DNA from 4 places in the Streptomyces sp. NPDC048650 genome. Region 1 is predicted to be linked to each of the others. Evidence: riboswitches for the same ligand, from Rfam matches in the RefSeq annotation. Region 1 holds a riboswitch; each other region holds the start of a gene.

Region 1 (3,373 bases):
AGCCGAGCGGGCGCAACGCCGTCCGGGTCTCCCGCGCGGTGCGCCCCTCGTCGTCGACGAGCCCCGAGGGCCGGGCCAACAGGCCCGGCAGCGCCGTCACCGCCAGGCCGTACACCGCGGTGGCCGCTCCCACCGCGCGCAGCAAACGCACCGTCATCCGCCGCCCGCCTCCTTCCTCGTCGCCCCCGTCACCTCACCAACAGCCTTCCGCACGGACACCCTTCCCAAACGACATCTCCAGTGTCATCATGACATCATGAGTGTCGTTGAGTCGGGCGCCGGCGACGAGTCGGCCCCCACCGAAGAGCTGCTGTACGACGTCATACGGCGCCTGTGGCCCCTGCACCGCACGATCGTGCGCGCGGTGGAGCGGGAGCTGGAGGGCACGGGCATGACCGCCGGCGAGCACGCGCTGCTCGACGCGCTGCGCAGCCAAGGCCCGCGGACGGTGCCGCAGTTGGCCCGCTCACTGGGCCTCGACCGACAACCGGTACAGCGCTGGGTGAACCACGCTTCGGAGCTGGGCCTGGTCGTGACGGCACCCAACCCCGCACACCGCCGCTCCTCGCTGATCCGACTCACCGCCGAGGGCGGTGAGGTGATGCGCGGAATCCAGGAGTCCGAGGCCGGCGAACTCCGCCGCGGACTGACCGACCTGTCCGCGGACGACATCTCGACGACGCTGCGCGTACTCGACCGACTCGGCGAGGAATTCCGGCACCTGGCGGACGGCTCGCACGTTGCCCCAGAGGATCTCGACAACAAGGACAACCAACCCGAATAACCCCACCGGCCCACGCCGGGGACGGCCCGCTCCCCGTCCCCGCCCACACAAGGAAGTGCACGCAGCATGACCCACCCGTACAGCGCCTGGACCGAACTCGACAACGGCACCGTGCCGGTCAGGGATGGCGAGCTGTTCTACGAGACGGCCGGCGAGGGCCCGGCGGTGGTGCTGCTGCACGGCGGTGTGCTCGACCAGCGCATGTGGGACGAGCAGTTCTCCTGGCTGGTGGGCTCCGGCCACCGCGTGATCCGGTACGACTCCCGCGGCCACGGCCTGTCCTCCACCGTGGCCGGGGACTGGGCCAACCACGACGATCTCTGCGCCCTCCTCGACGCCCTGGATGTGCCGAGCGCCGTCCTCGTCGGCCTTTCGCACGGCGCCCGGGTGGCCCTCGACACCGCCGTCGCCCACCCCGAGCGGGTCGGCGCCCTGGCGCTCGCCTCCCCCGGGATCAGCGGCCGCGCCTTCACCGACCCGTTCATCCTGGAGCACATCGGCGCACAGGTGGCGGCGATCGGCGCACCGGACGGCATGGAGCGGTATGTCGAGCACTTCCTGCGGATGTGGGTGGACGGCCCGCACCGCGGACCGTCCGATGTCCATCCCGGGCTGCGCGAGCGGATGCGCGCCTCGGCCGCGGCGACGGTCGAGGTCCACGCCGACGGCATGGGTGCCGGTATGCCGGTCGAAGTCGGCGCCGCCGGCCGGCTGTCCGAGATACGGGTGCCGACGATCGTGTTCGACGGTGACCTCGACAGCACGGACATCGCCGCCAACGCCCACGCGATCACCCTCGCCGTCCCCGGCGCCCGCCGGATCCGGATACCGGCCGCCGCCCACATGGTCAACCTGGAGAACACCGTGCTCTTCGACCGCGAACTGCGGGCCTTCCTGTCGGCCTTGCCGCGCTGAGGGTCCGGCCGCCAAGGGGCCGTCGGTGACGTTCGGGGTCGGCGGTTAGAGTGGCTGTGCCGTGGTGTTCGGGAAGACCGGTGACGGACCTTGTGGTCCCAGACCGGAGCGGCCCTCGCCACTGTGATCGGGAAGTCTCCGTTCCTTCCGTACGCGCGTGAGCGCATACGGCGCCACTGACCGCAGCCCGCGGCCGGGAAGGCGGGAGCGGATGCGTGCACCCGTAAGCCAGGAGACCGGCCACGGCATCTCACGAACTGATCCACGAGGTGCTGGAGCGTGACCGACGGATGGCCCTGTCCACCGATACCCCGACGACCCCTGCCCCCGCCGCGTTCCGCTGGCGCCGGCAGGACACCGTCCGCACGGCGGGCCTGATCGCCGTCATAGCCGGGCTGCACGTCGTCGCCTTCGGCGTGCTCTTCCTTCTCGTGGTCCCGCACCGCTACACCGTGGGGAGCCAGGTCTTCGGCGTGGGGCTCGGCATCACCGCCTACACCCTCGGCATGCGGCACGCCTTCGACGCGGACCACATCGCGGCCATCGACAACACCACCCGCAAGCTGATGGCCGACGGCAAGCGGCCGGTCTCGGTGGGCTTCTGGTTCGCCCTCGGCCACTCCAGCGTGGTCGTCGCGATGGCCGCCCTGGTCGCGGGCGGCGCCCAGCTCGCGGGCACCCTGCTCAACGATCGGTCCCGCACCCACCAGATCCTGGGCACCGTGGGCACCACGGTGTCCGGAAGCTTCCTCTACCTCATCGCCGCCCTCAACCTCATCGCGCTGGCCGGGATCTGGCGGGTCTTCCGCGGTCTGCGCGAGGGCCGCTTCGACGAGGCCGAGCTGGAGCAGCGGCTCGATTCGCGCGGCTTCATGAATCGCGTCCTGGGCCGGTTCACCCGCTCCATCTCCCGCCCGGGCCAGATGTTCCCGCTGGGCTTCCTCTTCGGGCTCGGGTTCGACACGGCGACCGAGGTCACGCTGATGGTGATGGCGGGCAGCGGCGCCGCGGCCGGTCTGCCCTGGTACGCCGTGCTGTGCCTGCCGCTGCTGTTCGCCGCCGGAATGAGCCTCTTCGACACCCTGGACGGCACCTTCATGAACTTCGCCTACCAGTGGGCGTTCTCCAACCCGGTGCGCAAGGTCTACTACAACCTCACCATCACCGGCCTGTCCATCGCCGTCGCCTTCCTCATCGGCACGATCGAGCTGGTCACCGTCCTGCACGACAAACTCGGCCTCAACGACGCGGTGACCGGCTGGATTTCCGGCCTCGACCTCGACAACGTCGGCTTCATCATCGTCGGCCTGTTCGTGCTGGTGTGGGCGGCGGCACTGGCGTACTGGCGGCTGGCCGGGGTCGAGAAGCGCTGGGCAACGCGGGCAACGTCGGGCTCCTGACCCCCGGGCAACGCCCGGGCGGCGTCGGGCTCCTGACGCCCGGCCGGTGAACCGGCACACAGGGCCCGTCCACCGCTTCTGCCGTACCGCCCGTCAGGTGGCCGAGCCGGCGGCCGCACCGGTCATCAGGTCGGGCCCCCAGCGCTCGAGCTCCGCCGCGAGATCGAGCGGCCGCAGCCGGTGCGTCTCGTCCGGGCCCGGCCAATCCTCCCGCGGCACCCGCCACATCACCTCGAACTCGTTGCCGTCCGGGTCCTTGGCGTACAGGGACTTG
Region 2 (3,373 bases), on a different contig from region 1:
CGACTTCCACTTCTCCCGGCTCGGCAGCACCTGCCCGCTGTGGACGGTGTACGCGGCGTTCTCCTCCCCGGCCGCATCCTCAACCAGGTCGCCGAAATGCCTGACGGCAAGCGCTACTTCTGGGTGGCACGCACCGTCACCCGAGGCGGAGCAGGGCACCACGCGCCACGCGCCGAGTTCACCGTCGCCCTGGGGTGCGAACTGCGCCACGCGCATCGCCCGGTCTACGCGGAGGGCGTCGCCCTGGACGACCCTCGGGCGGCGACTTCGATCGGCCTGGGCTGCCGCATCTGCGAGCGCCGGGACTGCGCCCAGCGCGCCCGGCCGCCGGCCGGTGGCCGCCGGCCGGCCGTCGACCCCGACCGGCGTACCTACGTCCCCTACCCGGTGGACACGTCGGGCAGCGACAGGTGAGGCGCCGCAGGGGAGCCGGAAGGAGTACGGGCCCGGGGCGGTGCAAGCGCCGGGCGCACCGAGAATGCGTTCTGGCACTCTGATGCCGGTGTTCAGGGCATCTCGTCCTGGTGACGGCGGCGCAGCAGCGCCGTGATCGCACAGCGCAGGCATTCAGGGTCGCTCTCGTCGGCCGTTCCGGCATGGAGACGGCAGGCCGGCGCTTCCTGATGCCCGACGGCGCCATCCGGCTCGGGGGAGGCGGTCATGGGGCCGCCGACCAGAGCCGTGAGCTCCGCGATGAGCCTCTCGTCCCGTTTGACCTGCTGGGCGAGTACCCGGATGCGCGCGCTCTGGCCACCGATCTGGCGGCGGCTGGCAATCAGCTGTTCGTACTCCTGCAGGGTCAGGGCGACCGCCTCGCGGCCGCCGAGGGTGATGCGGCGCGGCTGGGGATGTCTGGCCACTGGGATTCTCCGCTCGTCGCCCCCCGTTGTCGTGCTCTCTCGACCGACCCGATCGGCTGGACTCGTCCGGCGGGCGGGCTTGGGCCGGCAGTTCGACACAGCCTGCTCGTCGTGTCATGTCGGTGATCCGAGTCGTCGGTGTCCGGAGAACGCGAGAGGGCCCTCGGATGGTTCCGAAGGGCCCTCTCGTGTCCTGGCTTTGTCCTGAAGGAATCAGTTCGCGGCTCGAACTGCCTGCTCGGACGTGGCGGTCGCGGGCTTCGGGTTCAGCAACCGCTCGGCCAGCTCACCGAAGACCAGGCCGAACCCGCCCCACAGGGTGAGTTGAATGGCGAGAGCGGAGATACGGAAGCGCCACAGCAGCATCGCGGGGAAGTCCTTCGGCACCTCGTTGACGACCGGCAGGAAGGCGTACGCCAGCCCGATCACGAGGACGAAGGCGGCCACCGCGACGACCGTGGCGTACCAGGTGCCCAGCTGCGGGGCGAGCCGCTTGCCGAGGATGGTGGCGCCGATCGCGAGGAGCACGCTGAGCAGCATCATCAGGAAGTACAGGGTCGTGCGCTTGCCGATGGTGTCGGGGTCACCGACCGACGGCGGGTTGGCCGGGTACTTCAGGAACGGCACGACGTACACGGCGAGCAACGCGCTGCCGGACAGCAGCAGCGCGGTGGCGCGCGGGGTGAAGCGGCCGACGCGGCCGAGCGCGAAGCAGTAGGCGAGGGCGGCGATGCCGCCGAATGCGATCCCGTAGACCAGGACGCCGGTCGCGAGACCGGCGGTGGACTGCAGAGCGCGGGAGACGAGCTCGACCTCGTGCTCGTGTGCCGGGGCGTGGGCCTCCTCGAAGCCGATGGCGCCGTCGACGTTCGGCTCACCGAGGAAGTAGGCGACGATCAGGGCGAGCACGCCGGCCCCAAGGCCGGCGAGCATGCCCCGAACGAGCAGGTTTCTTACCGTTGCGGAATTCATGAGTGTGCGGCGTCCCTCGGGTCAGTGGCAGGGGAAGCCGAGCAGGTGGCGTCCGTCGTGCACCCACTCGTGCACCTCCGCGCCACTGACCACGGAGGTGGCGCCCTGCTCGGCGCCGACGAAGTAGAGCAGGACGAGCATCAGGATGCCGAAGAAGGCCGCCCAGGGGGCTATCGCCTTGAGCGGTAGCTTGCCGGGGACGACGGGGTTGGTGGCTGTCGGCTGAGCGACGGTCTGCGCCATGGCAGGACCTCCTCTGGGAGTTCGCGTCCCATCTCGGTGGTGCACATGACGACGGCTACGGGTCTGACTCACGAGGTACCCCAGCGAGCTGCGGTGCCTCGTACACAGTGGCGCGACCGTTCCGGATTCTCACCGGCTTCCGACTTGCCGTCGTCAATATCGGATGAACGGTACCGCGTCCCCGGTGCCCGGCCAAGACCGGCCACCTGGCGTGATCTCCCTCGTCCGCCGGTGGCCCGGTACCCCACGGCGACATGGAACACCGGGGACGATGCCTGCCGGGGCCCCCGGACCGGAACGCGGACCGACCGTGACGGTTACGATCCGGCCCGGACCACTCAGCCCGAACCGAGGAGAACCGGTGCCGCAGGAGCCGATGGCCGCAACGCTCGGCCGCGCCGCCGCCGTGGGCCCCTTCTTCTCCGTACGGACCCATGCCGGAGCACCGCGCGACCAGGGCTTTCTCCCCCTGGCGGAGCTCTACCGAGAGGGCGGCTCACCGGCACTGCGCAACCGCCTGGAGACGGTGGCCACGCGGCTCGGCACGGCAGAGCGGCGGGTCGCCGCGTCCCTCGTCCACCAGGGACTCGCCGGGCGCCTGTGGTCGATCGCCTTCGCACCCGCGGTGCTGGCCGGACGCGTCCCCGATCTTGGCGGCGACGCCTTGTGGTGGCATCCGGAACGGAGCACACCCGACGAACTCTGGCTTCCCGCCCCGTCCCCCCTGCCGTCGGCCTCCGAGGAAGATCTCACGGACCGACTACGAGCAGCCGTTCTGCAGAGTCACCTGGTGCCGCTGCAGCAGGCCATCAGCGCCGTGTCCCCGATCTCCCCCCGAGTGCTGTGGGGCAATGCCGCCTCGGCGCTGGTCGGCACCCTCCGCGTACTGCACGACTGGTGCCGCCGGACCGGCCATCGGGAAGCGGCGGAACGAGCCGTGGCACTGACGGCGTCCCTCCTCGACGACGCGCCGCTGCGCGACTGCGGAACCCTGGATCCCGCCGTCCCTGAATTCTCACGACGCAGTTGCTGCCTGTACTACCGCGTGCCAGGTGGCGGGCTGTGCGGGGACTGCGTGCTGAGGCGGACCGGGCGATAGCGCGCCGGCCCCGCCGAACCGGGTGGTGGGCGATCCGTGCAGCCGAGGAGGGGATGTGCGCAACGAATGGTTGTGCACGCCGGCTGATCGGTTGTTTGCTCTCGCCATCTCCTCCTCGCTTTGATGCCGGAGGGCGTGTGTGGTTGTTCAGACCGGCGAGAGGCGTGTGGGGCATGACGGGCAGGCGGGCGCTGGGGCG
Region 3 (3,373 bases), on a different contig from region 1:
GTCCGCAGGTCGGCGCGGGCGCTCCGCAGTGCGTCGGTCTGGGGGAAGGAGCCGATGGTGGTGGTCGGCAGCAGCGGCAGCCCGAGGTGGGCCCGCTGGGCCGTTGCGCGCGCGGCGTACGGCGCCGAGCGGCGGCCGTCGGCGTCGGTGACGGCGGCGGCACGGGCACGCACGGCCGGGTCGTGGGTGAGGGCGGAATTCGCCCGGGAGGCCAGGTCGGCGCGGTTCGCGGCGAGTTCGGTGGCGATGGTGTCGGTGCCCTGTGCCAGGCCCCGTGCCAGGGTCACCAGCTCCGCGGTCTTCTGCTTGGCGAAGGCCAGCCAGCGGACGATCTGCGGGTCGATGTCGCGTTCGGCGGTGGCGTCCAGCGGCACGTGCAGGAGAGAGCAGGACGCGGCCACGTCGACCCGGTCGGCGAGGCCGAGCAGGGTGCCGAGGGTGGACAGCGACTTCTCCAGATCGTTGATCCAGATGTTGCGGCCGTTGACCACGCCCGCGACCAGGCGCTTGCCCGGCAGACCGCCGGCGGCCGCCAGCGCGTCGAGGTTGGCTGCGGCCGCGTCGGTGAAGTCGAGCGCCAGACCGTCCACCGGAGCCTTGGCCAGGACGGGCAGGGCGTCGCCGAGCCGGTCGAAGTACGAGGCGACCAGAAGCTTCGGACGGTCGGTGAGGGAACCCAGCTCGCGGTAGGCGCGTGCGGCGGCGTTCAGCTCGGCCGGGGTGCGGTCCTGGACGAGGGCGGGCTCGTCGAGCTGCACCCACTCGGCGCCGGCGGCGCGCAGATCGGCGAGGACCTCGGCGTAGACCGGCAGCAGCCGGTCCAGCAGCGTCAGGGGCTCGAAGTCGGCAGCCACGCCCGGGGCGGGCTTGGACAGCAGGAGATAGGTGAGGGGCCCGACGAGAACCGGCCGCGCGGTGAGACCGACCGCGAGGGCTTCCTTGAGCTCGGCGACCTGCTTGGTGGAGTCGGCGGTGAAGACGGTGTCCGGCCCCAACTCCGGCACCAGGTAGTGGTAGTTGGTGTCGAACCACTTCGTCATCTCCAGCGGCGCCACGTCCTGCGTGCCGCGCGCCATGGCGAAGTAGCCGTCGAGCGCGTCGGCCGAGACGGCGGCGCGGTGACGGTCCGGGACAGCACCGACCATGACGCTGGTGTCCAGCACGTGGTCGTAGTACGAGAAGTCACCTGTGGGCACCTCGTGGATGCCGGCGTCGGCCAGCTCCTGCCAGTGGGAATGGCGCAGGGTGCGGGCGGTCTCCTTGAGGGCTTCGGCGGTGACCTTGCCCTTCCAATAGCCCTCGATTGCCTTCTTCAGTTCCCGGTGCTGTCCCTGGCGGGGGTAGCCGTACACGGTGGCCCGTGCTGCCGCGGCTGCGGACTTCGCTGTCACGGAACTCTCCTTCGCGGATGTGCCTGCAAGCCCCGGCGACGGGACGAGGAACGCGAAGCGGTGACGGACCGGACGGAACCACGGTGCGTTCGCGACGCACGTGTCCGCCTGGTATGTACGCCGACCCGCCCTCGAGGTCACCGGGATCTCCGTCCACGCATGGGCGTGCACGGGCAACGGGCAGGTCTTCGGACTCGCGGGCGCGCCTGCCGGAATCCTCCGGCGGGCACCTACTGGCCGTCGCTTCCCGGATCCGCGGCTCGGATCCAGTGCGTATGACGGCGGTCGTTCCCACTCACCGCTGCGGGGCAGTCCCGGATTCTCACCGGGTTCCCTCTTACGACGCGGCCCGTCTGGCGGACGGGGCGAACCAATTGCCCACCCAGCCTAGAGCGTGGCCCTCGTATCGGGTGCCTTTGCTCACATGTCGGACTGTGAGATGAGCCACCGGCGGGGTGCGGTTTCAGGGCGCGGCGGCGATGTCGGCGCGCACGCCGTCGTCGGTGGGCGGTCCCGCGGTGCGTCGGACGGCGAGCGGTGCGTCGGCTGTCACATGGCCGGAAATGGCCCTGCTGACCAGATGGCGGCCAGACGGTGGCCGGACGAGGCGCTCGCCGCCCAACGCAAGAGCACGGGCTTCGGTCACCGTCGACGCGCAACGGGCCCATCCGGCCGTGGGCGACGTACACCGGCGTGCAACAGCGGGACGCGCGGGCGGGGTTCTAGCCTCCGCGCACGGGAGACACGGCATCTGCCGGCGGCTCCGGGTCATCCGCCCGCAGCAGGCAGGCATCCATGATCCAGCCGTGACGCTCCCGGGCCGCGGCACGCAACTCCAGTACCCGGTCGGCGACTTCGGCCAACGGTCCGGAGACGAGCAGCTCCTCGGGTGTGCCGACGTAGGCGCCCCAGTACACCCACCAGCCCTCCTCCTGGTGGACGGTGAGTGCCGCACCGACATCGAGCATCACGGCGACGTCCTCGCCCTCGGCGAGCCCGGACCCGGCAACGTGCCGACCGGGTGCGATCCGGACCGGGCGGCCGAGCCGGGTCAGTGTCGTACGGTGCCGGGCGGCCAGCACCGAGAGGCTGCTCACCCCGGGAATCACGTCGTAGGTGAAGGACACCGCACCGCGGCCGACGACCTCTTCCAGCGTGTCGATCGTGCTGTCGTAGAGAGCGGGGTCACCCCACACCAGGAAGGCGCCGGTCCCGCCCGGCGCCAGCTCGTCCCGGATGAGGCGCTCGTACAGGGCGGCGCGGCGGTGGCGCCAGTCGACGACCTGCGCCTGATAGCCGGCCGGGCTCGCGGGGGAGCGATCGCGGCGCGGGTCCGCGGCCTCGACCACCCGGTGCCCGGGACCGGCGTGCTCGGCCACCAGATTCCTGCGCAGCCGGGTCAGCTCGGATGCCTGTGCGCCCTTGTCCAGGAGGAAGAACACCTCGCAGTCCCGCATGGCCCGGACGGCGGCCAGCGTCACATGATCGGGATCCCCTGCGCCGATCCCGATCACCAAGATCCGCCGCCGGCCGTCTCCGGTCATGAGGACACCGTCCCGGACGGCGCCGTCGCACACGCGGCCGGAACGGGGCGGCTGGGCGTGGGGCCCCCGTCCGGGCCGTCCGCTTCGGCCTCCCCCTCCCCGCCGGTCTCTCCCGGGTACATGATCTGGACGTCACGCAGCAGACCGTTCACCAGGTCGTCCAGGTCGAGTCGCTTCTCCACCGAGTGAAGGTGCGTCAGCCCGGCCCGGAGGGCGACGCGGGGCGGGGCGAGGAGCTTGCAGCAGTCCTCGTCCGGCAGCACGGAGATCTCCGCGGTGCCGATGGACCGGGCCTCGTCGATGATCTCCTGCTTCTCCCAGCCGACCAGCGGCCGCAGCACCGGCAGGGTGGCGGCCTCGTCGACGGCGGCCATGTTCGCCAGGGTCTGGCTGGCCACCTGCCCCAGACTGTCACCGGTCACCAGGGCCTCCGCTCGG
Region 4 (3,373 bases), on a different contig from region 1:
ACGCGGTCGAGGAAGGTGACGGCCGTGCGGACCGTGGCGTCCAGCCGCTCCCAGTCCATCGCCTCCTCCCAGCCCGCGGCCTCGTCGCTCAGGTGCGCGGCGAGGTTCACCGATCCGAGGTTGCAGACGGCGGTCTCCCCGTCGTTCGTCACCTCCAGGATCTCGGTGCACAGGTTGGAGGAGTGCACGACCTTGCCGGGCTCGGCGGTCTGGTTGGCGGTGCGGTTGGCGGCGTCCTTGAACGTCATCCAGCCGTTGCCGGTCTGCGCCAGGGTGCGCATCATGCGGGAGTACAGCACCCGCGCCGGAATCTGCTTGAGCGCACGGCCGTCGGCCTCGGCCCTGCGGTACGCGGCGTCGAACTCCTCGCCCCACAGGTCCACCAGCTCCGGGGTGTCGGAGGGCGAGAACAGCGACCAGTCGGCGTCCGCCTCCACGCGGCGCATGAACTCGTCCGGGATCCAGTGGGCGATGTTCAGGTTGTGCGTCCGGCGGGCCTCCTCACCGGTGTTGTCGCGCAACTCGAGGAACTCCTCGATGTCCGCGTGCCAGGTCTCCAGGTAGACACAGGCGGCACCCTTGCGCCGGCCGCCCTGGTTGACGGCCGCGACCGAGGCGTCCAGCGTGCGCAGGAACGGCACGATGCCGTTGGAGTGCCCGTTGGTGCCGCGGATCAGCGAACCCCGGGCGCGGATACGGGAGTACGACAGGCCGATGCCGCCCGCGTGCTTCGACAGCCGGGCGACCTGGTGGTACCGGTCGTAGATCGAGTCCAGCTCGTCCAGCGGCGAGTCCAGCAGATAGCAGGAGGACATCTGCGGGTGGCGGGTGCCGGAGTTGAAGAGGGTCGGGGACGAGGGCAGGTAGGAGAGCGTGCTGGTCAGCCGGTACAGCTCGGCGACATCGGCCAGCGCCCGCTCGGAGTGGTCCTCGGCGAGGCCGCAGGCCACCCGGAGCAGGAAGTGCTGGGGCGTCTCGATGACCTGCCGGGTGAGGGGGTGCCGCAGGAGGTAGCGGGAGTGCAGGGTGCGCAGCCCGAAGTAGCCGAACCGGTCGTCGGCGCCGTCCGCCAGGGCCTTGTCCACGAGCCCGTTCAGCCGGTCCGCGTGCGTGCGGACGAACTCCGCGGTCCCGTCGGCGATCAGGCCCTCGCGGTGGCCGGTCGCGACCGAGGCGGAGAAGCCGGTGGCGCCCTGGCCGGCGGCCTCCTCGGCGATGGCGAGGGTGAGCAGTCGCGCGGCGAGCCGGGAGTACTGCGGCTCGTCACCGATCAGTCCGGCCGCGGCCTCGATGGCCAGCGAGCGCAACTCGGCCTCGTCCGAGCCCGGGTGCCGGCCGCGCAGCGCGGCGGCGGCCACCTTTCCGGGGTCGGTCGCGGTCAGGTCCGCGGTCAGCTCGGTCAGGGTGCGCAGCAGGGCGACGCCCGGTGCGTCCGTCCCCGGCGTGCCGTTCGCGGAAGCGCCGGGTGCGGCCACCACGGGCGGCACGACCTCGGCGTCTGACGCGGGCTCCGTTGGCGCGATGGTCACGTGATGCTCTCCCTCACTCGGCGGGGGCCGGGAGGGCGGCGGCGCGACGGGCGCACGCGGGCATGCCGCACCCCCGTACGGGCAGGGGTGCGCGGGCACACCGCGCGGCGTCCACCGGCCCAACCCTCGGGGCCCGGACGTAGCGACGTCCGCACCGATGGCGGTGCGGGCGTACTGTCGGCAGGTCCTCGGACTTTCTGGACGCGCGAGCTGGCCGTAAGGCAACCTGGGCGCGCTCGTACACCGTTGCGGGACAGTTCCGGATTCCCACCGGATTTCCCTGCGGCGACAGCGAGACGAGCATACATCTTGTGCTGCTCCCCGCACGCACCCCCACATCTTGTGTCGTCGCCGGATTGTATTCCCACAGACGTGCGAACGCCGCCGGGGCGCGGGAGGGCCCTGGAAGCCGCTCAGTCGAGCTCGCGGACGAAGGCCCAGAGTGTGATGTCCGGCACCGGATCCCAGTCCCGCTCCCCGGCGCGGAGGAAGCCCAGGCGGCGATAGAGCCGGTGGGCGGGCAGCAGATGCCGCTGGCTGGAGAGCACCATCGCCCGCAGCCCGAGCCTCCGTGCACGCTCCAGGCAAGCCCTCACCAGTGCCGCCCCGACGCCCCGCCCGCGCCCCTCGGCCCGCACCGCCAGCATCCGGAACTCGCCCTCCCCGGGGCCCGCCAGATCCGCGTACGGACTGCCGTACGCGGCGAAGGTGACCGCGCCCAGCAGCGCCCCGTCCGCCGCCTCGGCCACCAGCACCTCGGCGTGCTCCGCGCGGTGCGCGACCTTCCGCAGCTCGGCCGCGTAGGGGTCGTCCTCCCCGAACACCAGCAGCCCGTCGGCCAGATAGACCTGCATCAAGAGGTCACCGACGGCGGTGAATTCGGCCTGCCGGGCGGGCCTGATCGTGATGTCCATGCGGTGCAGTGTGGCTGTCGGTGGCCCCGCGTTCAGTGAACCCGACGCCGGCCGCTACGAGAACGTCCACACCGTTCCCTACGGCACATCGCTCGCCCTGCCGGAGCCGGTCGGCATCACGCTCGACACCGAGCCGCTGAAGGACCGGGTGAGCTGACCGCCCGCCCCGCCACGCGAACGGGCCGCCGCGTCCCCGAGGGATGCGGCGGCCCGAAGGCGGCAGTGGTGCGGTGCCCGGCGGTCGTTCGGTGCCGGGCGGCGGCTCAGTGCCCGGCCGGTGCCTCCGCGGTGGCCGGCGGCAGGTCCGGGGTGACGCCCTTGTCGCCGACGTCCGCGGTGTAGTCCGCGGGGCTGGTCTCGTCGACGCCGTCCGGTGCCTTCACGGCCTTCAGGACGAAGGTCAGCACGACCGAGACCACGACGTTCAGCACGAACGCGGTCAGGCCGATGTAGCCGATCTCGCCGATGCCGGGGATCGCCTTGCTGGAGCCGCCGAAGTGGGCCTGGGTGGGGCTCGCCACGCCGTAGGCCGCGAGGGTGCCGTAGAGCATGCCGACGGCCCAGCCGGCCAGCAGGGCCCAGCGGTGGAACCAGCGGGTGAACAGGCCGCCGACCAGGGAGGGCATGGTCTGCAGGATCCAGATGCCGCCCAGCAGCTGGAAGTTGATGGCGACGGTCTTGTCCATGGTGAGGACGAAGACGAGCGCGCCCACCTTCACCAGCAGCGAGACCAGCTTGGCGACCTTGTGCTCCTGCGCCGCGGTCGCGTCCGGCTTGAGGAAGTCCTTGTAGACATTGCGGGTGAAGAGGTTGGCCGCGGCGATGGACATGATGGCGGCCGGTACGAGCGCGCCGATGCCGATCGCGGCGAAGGCGACGCCGGAGAACCAGCTCGGGAACATGTCCTCGAACAGCTGCGGAATGGCCAGC

Evidence for each region. A riboswitch is a leader RNA that binds a small molecule or an ion and turns the genes downstream of it on or off. The one in region 1 is predicted to bind cobalamin.
Region 2: another riboswitch for cobalamin. It lies ahead of ACGFML_RS29890 (CbtB-domain containing protein); the one in region 1 lies ahead of ACGFML_RS12260 (HoxN/HupN/NixA family nickel/cobalt transporter).
Region 3: another riboswitch for cobalamin. It lies ahead of metE (5-methyltetrahydropteroyltriglutamate--homocysteine S-methyltransferase); the one in region 1 lies ahead of ACGFML_RS12260 (HoxN/HupN/NixA family nickel/cobalt transporter).
Region 4: another riboswitch for cobalamin. It lies ahead of ACGFML_RS03605 (ribonucleoside-diphosphate reductase subunit alpha); the one in region 1 lies ahead of ACGFML_RS12260 (HoxN/HupN/NixA family nickel/cobalt transporter).

Annotation. Positions count from the first base shown of each region.
Region 1 is NZ_JBICVM010000003.1:651,274-654,646, reverse strand. Features, by position in the region: gene ACGFML_RS12275 (hypothetical protein) at 1-157, opposite strand, end outside; gene ACGFML_RS12270 (MarR family winged helix-turn-helix transcriptional regulator) at 257-784, shown strand; gene ACGFML_RS12265 (alpha/beta fold hydrolase) at 851-1,699, shown strand; cobalamin riboswitch at 1,745-1,959, shown strand; gene ACGFML_RS12260 (HoxN/HupN/NixA family nickel/cobalt transporter) at 1,990-3,099, shown strand; gene ACGFML_RS12255 (VOC family protein) at 3,193-3,373, opposite strand, start outside.
Region 2 is NZ_JBICVM010000013.1:80,834-84,206, forward strand. Features, by position in the region: partial or broken gene ACGFML_RS29875 (short-chain fatty acyl-CoA regulator family protein) at 1-414, shown strand, start outside; gene ACGFML_RS29880 (hypothetical protein) at 507-860, opposite strand; gene ACGFML_RS29885 (CbtA family protein) at 1,074-1,832, opposite strand; gene ACGFML_RS29890 (CbtB-domain containing protein) at 1,854-2,075, opposite strand; cobalamin riboswitch at 2,111-2,268, opposite strand; gene ACGFML_RS29895 ((2Fe-2S)-binding protein) at 2,437-3,174, shown strand; gene ACGFML_RS29900 (MFS transporter) at 3,348-3,373, shown strand, end outside.
Region 3 is NZ_JBICVM010000013.1:73,276-76,648, reverse strand. Features, by position in the region: gene metE (5-methyltetrahydropteroyltriglutamate--homocysteine S-methyltransferase) at 1-1,391, opposite strand, end outside; cobalamin riboswitch at 1,553-1,781, opposite strand; gene cobF (precorrin-6A synthase (deacetylating)) at 2,114-2,935, opposite strand; gene thiI (tRNA uracil 4-sulfurtransferase ThiI) at 2,932-3,373, opposite strand, start outside.
Region 4 is NZ_JBICVM010000001.1:782,875-786,247, forward strand. Features, by position in the region: gene ACGFML_RS03605 (ribonucleoside-diphosphate reductase subunit alpha) at 1-1,529, opposite strand, end outside; cobalamin riboswitch at 1,691-1,850, opposite strand; gene ACGFML_RS03610 (GNAT family N-acetyltransferase) at 1,943-2,443, opposite strand; gene ACGFML_RS03615 (hypothetical protein) at 2,442-2,600, shown strand; gene mctP (monocarboxylate uptake permease MctP) at 2,707-3,373, opposite strand, start outside.